Salinivibrio kushneri: one gene and its partner. The protein of the gene in region 1 binds, or shares a complex with, the protein of each later gene. Links are inferred from orthologs where the notes say so. Each region holds a gene or a part of one and is shown in the gene's direction. Other genes may lie near its edges.

Evidence for each region.
Region 2: the proteins of secA (region 1) and secY are in contact, whole or in part, in a crystal structure (PDB 3DIN), measured with the Thermotoga maritima proteins. The link is inferred for Salinivibrio kushneri from one-to-one orthologs. Residues at the interface, in WP_004082002.1 of Thermotoga maritima: Glu261, Ala262, Arg263, Lys300, Ala301, Arg302, Thr303, Ile304, Ile305, Leu323, Tyr324, Asp325, Pro326, Val329, Ser330, Tyr333, Ile336, Lys340, Phe345, Val349, Glu363, Phe364, Tyr374, Ser375, Gly376, Gly377, Glu393, Ile395, Thr482, Ser483; in WP_004081795.1 of Thermotoga maritima: Glu108, Gly109, Glu110, Glu111, Ala236, Glu237, Arg238, Arg239, Ile240, Thr241, Ile242, Gln243, Tyr244, Ala245, Arg246, Arg247, Val248, Thr249, Gly250, Arg251, Arg252, Val253, Tyr254, Gly256, Ala257, Ser258, Thr259, Tyr260, Leu261, Pro262.

The regions. Positions count from the first base shown.
Region 1 is NZ_CP114588.1:395,668-399,289, forward strand. What follows is about bases 139-3,438. They hold secA (preprotein translocase subunit SecA), read left to right. Parts: upstream 139-511; coding sequence 512-3,238; downstream 3,239-3,438. Other genes in these bases: mutT (8-oxo-dGTP diphosphatase MutT), read left to right, coding at 3,301-3,438. In the rest of the region: N8M53_RS02000 (DUF721 domain-containing protein), read right to left, coding at 1-27; more of mutT, read left to right, coding at 3,439-3,622. UniProt on the Escherichia coli protein: Required for protein export, interacts with the SecYEG preprotein conducting channel.
Region 2 is NZ_CP114588.1:259,990-263,221, forward strand. The notes cover bases 133-3,042. They hold secY (preprotein translocase subunit SecY), read left to right. Parts: upstream 133-879; coding sequence 880-2,205; downstream 2,206-3,042. Other genes in these bases: rpsE (30S ribosomal protein S5), read left to right, coding at 133-231; rpmD (50S ribosomal protein L30), read left to right, coding at 238-417; rplO (50S ribosomal protein L15), read left to right, coding at 422-856; rpmJ (50S ribosomal protein L36), read left to right, coding at 2,233-2,346; rpsM (30S ribosomal protein S13), read left to right, coding at 2,493-2,849. Also shown: more of rpsE, read left to right, coding at 1-132; more of rpsK, read left to right, coding at 3,043-3,232. UniProt on the Escherichia coli protein: The central subunit of the protein translocation channel SecYEG. Consists of two halves formed by TMs 1-5 and 6-10.

The DNA.
Region 1 (3,622 bases):
GGTAGAGCGGGGACGGTGGTCTCTCATCGCGCGATAACTGCCTTTTTTCTCATCAATCCGGTGCCTGAACGGGCGCACAGCGTCTAATTTTCACTAATTGATCCCTTGAGTATGGGATTTGTCATAGGATGTGAAAGTAATTTACCTTATCATACATGCTCCACCTCGGCATGTAGCCTACCGGGTTGATATATCGGTATGTCCTGAGGTGATCACCAGAGAGTGAACAAACCATTCACAGGTAAGTGTCGCATGGGTTAGGCGATGGCAGCGTATTTTTTCCGTGCCATCTACCACATTTACATTCAGTCACGTGGAAATCGTTGTGAAGTGGCGTTATCGCCCTTGAATTCTGTCCAATTGGGCTCCACTTAAAGAAGATGCGTTTTGGCATCTAGTGTTGAATCGATGAGCTTAAGCCAACCCGCGTTTGAACTGAAACACGCCAGCATAGAGGCTGTGTAGCGGCCGCCCATGTGGGAAAACCATTAAAAAGAGTACCGGCAACGCCATGTTATCGAAAGTCCTGACTAAAGTTATCGGAAGCCGTAATGACCGCACCTTGCGTCGGCTGCGAAAAGTTGTTGATGAAATCAACAAACTCGAACCCCAATTTGAAGCATTGAATGATGATGCGTTAAAAGCAAAAACCGTTGAATTCCGCGAGCGCCTTGACCAAGGGGCTGCGCTTGATGACCTCCTTCCTGAAGCCTTTGCCACTGTACGAGAAGCGTCCAAACGTGTGTTTGGCCTACGCCACTTTGACGTGCAAATGGTTGGCGGTATTGTGCTTCACAATGGCCAAATTGCAGAAATGCGCACCGGTGAAGGTAAAACCCTGACCGCGACGCTACCTTCTTATTTGAACGCACTGACAGGTAAATCGGTTCACATTGTGACGGTGAATGATTACTTGGCGGAACGTGATGCTGAAACCAACCGTCCGCTGTTTGAGTTTTTAGGAATGACGGTTGGCGTTAATGTGCCTAACATGCCACCAGAAGCGAAGAAAGCGGCTTACGCATGTGATGTACTTTACGGTACCAATAATGAATTCGGTTTTGATTATTTGCGTGACAACATGGCATTTCGCGCAGAAGACCGTGTGCAACGCGATCGCTATTTCTCGATTGTCGATGAGGTTGACTCGATCCTCATTGATGAGGCGCGTACGCCTCTGATTATTTCTGGGCCAGCAGAAGACAGCTCGGAGATGTATCAGCGTATCAATGCCTTGATCCCAAGTTTGAAACAGCAAGAGCAAGAAGATACCGAAGATTATCAAGGTGATGGCCACTTCACGGTCGATGAGAAAGCCAAGCAAGTGTACATGACCGAAAACGGGCAAGAGTTTGTCGAAGACTTGCTCAAGAAAAACGGCTTGATGGGAGAGGATGATACCCTGTACTCTCCGGCCAATATCAGCCTGATTCATCATATTAATGCCGCATTACGCGCGCACGTCTTGTTTGAGCGCGACGTTGATTACATCGTTAAAGACGATGAAGTGATCATCGTGGATGAGCACACTGGGCGTACCATGCCGGGACGTCGTTGGTCGGAAGGCTTACACCAGGCGGTGGAAGCCAAAGAAGGGGTGAAGATTCAAAACGAGAACCAAACTCTGGCCTCGATCACCTTCCAAAACTTCTTCCGTTTGTATGACAAACTCTCAGGCATGACAGGGACCGCGGATACCGAGGCGTTTGAGTTCCAGTCTATTTATGGCCTAGACACCGTGGTTATCCCGACCAACCGGCCAATGGTGCGTAAAGATCACGCCGATCAGGTCTACATGACCGAAAAAGAAAAGTTCGCCGCTATTGCGGAAGACATCAAGACACGCTCTAAAGCCGGTCAGCCGGTGTTGGTCGGGACGGTGTCGATTGAAAAATCTGAATTACTGTCCAATGCGCTGAAAAAAGACGGCATCAAGCACCAGGTGCTTAATGCTAAATTCCACGCCCATGAAGCGGATATTGTTGAGCAAGCCGGTTACCCGGGTGCGGTGACAATTGCTACCAACATGGCCGGTCGTGGTACCGATATCGTGTTGGGTGGCAGCTGGAAACAAGTGCTGGGTGATGTCGAAAACCCGACCGACGCGCAAGTAGAAGCGGCGAAGGAGAAGTGGCAGCAGCTTCATGACCAGGTCGTTGAAGCCGGCGGTTTACATATTATTGGTACTGAACGTCACGAATCACGTCGTATCGATAACCAGCTACGTGGTCGTGCCGGCCGTCAAGGTGACCCAGGTTCAACCCGTTTCTATTTGTCGATGGAAGACTCTTTGATGCGGATCTTCGCCTCAGAAAAAGTCTCTAACATGATGAAACGATTAGGGATGGCGGAAGGCGAAGCCATTGAGCACCCATGGGTCAACAAAGCCATTGAAAACGCGCAACGCAAAGTGGAAGGGCGTAACTTTGATATTCGTAAGCAACTGCTCGAATTTGATGATGTCGCCAACGACCAGCGTAAAGTGGTGTACGAGCTACGTGATGCGCTCTTAGTTTCTGAAGATATCAGCGAAATGATCGAGCACAACCGCGAGGATGTGGTCAATAACATTGTGAACCAGTACATACCACCACAATCACTAGAAGAAATGTGGGATATTGCTGGCCTTGAAAAGCGCCTTAAAGCGGATTTTGATCTCGAACTGCCGATTCAGCAATGGTTGGATGAAGACGACAAACTCTACGAAGAGTTACTGCGCGAGCGCATTCTGACTGCTCTGATTGAGGTTTATAAAGGCAAAGAAGAGGCGGTAGGGGCAGAAACCCTGCGTAACTTTGAAAAAGCGGTGATGCTGCAAACCTTGGATACGCTTTGGAAAGAGCACCTCGCGGCGATGGATCACCTCCGTCAAGGTATTCACTTACGTGGCTATGCACAAAAGAACCCGAAACAAGAGTACAAGCGCGAATCGTTTGAGCTGTTTGAGGGGATGCTAGAAGCGCTGAAAACCGATGTGGTGACAACGCTCAGCCGTGTCCGCGTGCAACAGCCGGACGACGTTGAGCGTATGGAAGCTGAGCGCAAAGCACGTGCTGAGCAGGCTGCGCAAAAGCAGCAAGTTAACCATGCGCAAGCCGATAACCAGTTTGATGATAGCGACAGCGCCGAACAGGGTGGCAACGAGACCGTGGTGCGTGATGGTCGCAAAGTCGGTCGTAATGAGCCTTGTCCTTGTGGATCAGGGAAGAAATTTAAGCAATGTCACGGTAGAATCTAAGCCCTGACCATGCGTTATCAAAAAGGCCGTTTATCGGCCTTTTTTTATTATCAGGAGAGGCCATGAAACGGGTAAGTATTGCCGCTGGCATTATTGTTAATCCGACACAAGACAAAGTCTTTATCACTCGCCGTCATGCTCACGCCCATCAAGGGGGAAAGTGGGAGTTTCCTGGCGGAAAAATTGAAGGGAGTGAAACCCCGCAACGCGCATTGTTAAGAGAATTAAACGAAGAAGTTGGGATTACTGCAAAAGCGGTCAGCCCCTTTATATCGTTAGACTTTGACTTTCCCGACAAAGCATTAAGTTTGGATTTTTTCTTGGTCTGTGACTTTGACGGTGAGCCCCAAGGCTGTGAGGGGCAAGAGGGTATTTGGGCACCGA
Region 2 (3,232 bases), 140 kb from region 1 along the record:
GGTTCAAAAGTGTACATGCAGCCAGCATCAGAAGGTACAGGTATCATCGCCGGTGGTGCGATGCGTGCCGTGCTTGAAGTAGCAGGCGTTCAAGACGTTCTGGCGAAAGCATACGGTTCGACCAACCCAATCAACATCGTTCGTGCAACGATCGATGGTCTGGGTGGTACGAAGTCTCCAGAGATGGTAGCTGCGAAACGTGGCATGCCTGTCAACGAAATTCTGGGGTAATACGACATGGCTAAGACAATTAAAGTAACTCAGACTCGTAGCGCTATCGGCCGCTTGCCGAAGCACAAAGCGACCCTGCGTGGCTTGGGCCTACGTCGCATCAACCACACTGTTGAACTTGAAGATACACCGTGCGTGCGCGGTATGATCAACAAAGTCAACTACATGGTTAAAGTGGAGGAGTAATCACATGCGTTTGAATACTCTATCTCCGGCTGCAGGCTCAAAGCCTTCTGCGAAGCGTGTAGGCCGTGGTATTGGTTCAGGCCTGGGTAAAACCGGTGGCCGTGGTCACAAAGGTCAGAAATCACGTTCAGGTGGTTCAGTACGCCCAGGTTTCGAAGGCGGTCAAATGCCTTTGAAACAGCGTCTGCCAAAATTCGGTTTTACTTCGCGTAAAGGCCTAACTTCTGCTGAAGTTCGTCTCGGCGAGCTGGCAAAAGTTGAAGGTGACGTAGTAAGCCTTGAAACATTAAAAGCAGCGAACGTTGTTGCACAAGACACTCGTACGGCGAAAATCGTACTGTCTGGTGAAATCGCTCGCGCTGTGACTGTTAAAGGTGTTCGTGTCACTAAAGGCGCTAAAGCGGCAATCGAAGCTGCAGGCGGTAAAATCGAGGAATAATTTAGCTCGAGGACGAGGTACAGATGGCAAAACAACCAGGACAAAACTTCAGTAGTGCAAAAGGCGGAGTCGCGGAGCTGAAAAGCCGCTTACTTTTTGTAGCAATGGCATTATTGGTATTCCGTGCCGGCTCTTTTGTGCCAATTCCTGGTATTGACGCTGCTGTACTTGCCGATCTGTTCGAACAGCAACAAGGGACCATCATTGACTTGGTTAACATGTTCTCTGGTGGTGCCCTTGAGCGTGCTTCGATACTGGCACTGGGCATTATGCCGTATATTTCGGCGTCGATTATTGTTCAGTTATTGTCAGTGGTTCATCCCGCGTTAGCGGAGTTGAAAAAAGAGGGCGAATCTGGCCGTCGTAAGATAAGTCAGTATACCCGCTACGGCACGCTGGTGTTGGCAACTTTCCAAGCAATTGGAATCGCGACTGGTTTACCGAGTATGATGCCAGGTCTGGTGATTAACCCAGGTCCTGCATTTTACTTTACTGCGGTCGTCAGTTTGGTCACAGGTACCATGTTCTTAATGTGGTTAGGTGAGCAAATTACGGAACGTGGTATAGGTAACGGTATCTCGCTGATTATTTTCACTGGGATTGTCGCGGGTCTGCCACCCGCAATTGGACAGACAATAGAGCAAGCGCGTCAAGGCGACATGTCTCCGCTTCTCTTGCTAGGTATCGCAGTGATCGTATTGGCGGTCGTCTACTTTGTGGTCTTTATGGAACGTGGTCAACGCCGTATCGTCGTTAACTACGCTAAGCGGCAACAAGGTCGCCGTGTCTTTGCAGCGCAAAGTACGCACCTGCCACTTAAGATCAACATGGCAGGCGTTATCCCTGCGATTTTTGCATCAAGTATTATTTTGTTCCCTGGCACGCTTGCTAACTGGTTTGGTAAGGGTGATCAAACAAGCTGGCTAACCGATGTGTCATTGGCACTGAGTCCGGGGCAACCAGCGTACGTAATACTTTATGCGGCAGCGATTATCTTCTTCTGCTTTTTCTATACAGCGTTGGTGTTTAACCCGCGAGAAACAGCAGATAATTTGAAGAAGTCAGGAGCGTTCGTACCTGGTATTCGCCCGGGTGAGCAGACTGCTAAATACATTGATAAAGTAATGACTCGGTTAACCCTCGCAGGTGCCATGTATATTACCTTTATCTGTCTGATCCCCGAGTTCATGATGATTGCGTGGGATGTCCACTTCTACTTTGGTGGTACATCACTACTTATCGTAGTAGTCGTAATCATGGACTTTATGGCTCAAGTTCAGACTCATTTGATGTCTCAACAATATGAGTCCGTGTTGAAAAAAGCCAACCTCAAAGGCTACGGCCGCTAATAGGTTGTCTATTTACGGAGTTTAGCAATGAAAGTTCGTGCTTCCGTTAAGAAAATCTGCCGTAACTGTAAAGTGATCAAGCGTAACGGTACCGTTCGTGTGATCTGCAGTGAGCCAAAGCACAAGCAGCGCCAAGGCTAATAGCAGAATATTTTTCTTGCAAAATGAGGTCAGGCTGGCTACATTAGCCAGCCCACCTTTTGTATGTGCAAAAGAAGTGGTTATGCCGCTGCGTATCCTCGACGGGCTCTGCAGCGGTTCTACTTGAAAAGTACTAGGAGTGAATAGTGGCCCGTATAGCAGGCATTAACATTCCTGATCAAAAGCATGCTGTTATCGCATTGACTGCGATTTACGGCGTCGGCAAAACAACCTCTCAAGCTATTTTAGCTGATGCAGGTATTGCTGAAAGCACTAAGATCAGTGAACTATCAGAAGAACAGATCGACCAATTGCGTGACGGTGTCGCTAAGTACACCGTAGAAGGCGATCTACGTCGTGAAATTTCCATGAACATCAAGCGTCTTATGGACCTTGGTTGTAACCGCGGTATTCGTCATCGTCGCAGCTTGCCACTACGTGGTCAGCGTACGAAGACCAATGCTCGTACCCGTAAGGGTCCGCGCAAGCCGATCAAGAAATAATCGGGGTAGATAAGTACTATGGCTAAACAAGCAACTCGTGCACGCAAACGCGTACGCAAGCAAGTCGCTGATGGCGTCGCGCACATTCATGCGTCTTTCAATAACACAATCGTGACGATTTCTGACCGTCAAGGCAACGCTCTAGCATGGGCGACCGCCGGTGGTTCAGGTTTCCGTGGCTCTCGTAAGTCAACTCCATACGCTGCGCAGGTTGCTGCAGAGCGTTGTGGTGAAATGGCAAAAGAGTACGGCCTGAAAAACCTCGAAGTGATGGTTAAAGGTCCAGGTCCAGGTCGCGAGTCTACTATTCGTGCCTTGAACGCAGCGGGCTTCCGCATCACTAACATTGTTGATGCGACGCCAATCCCGCATAACGGTTGTCG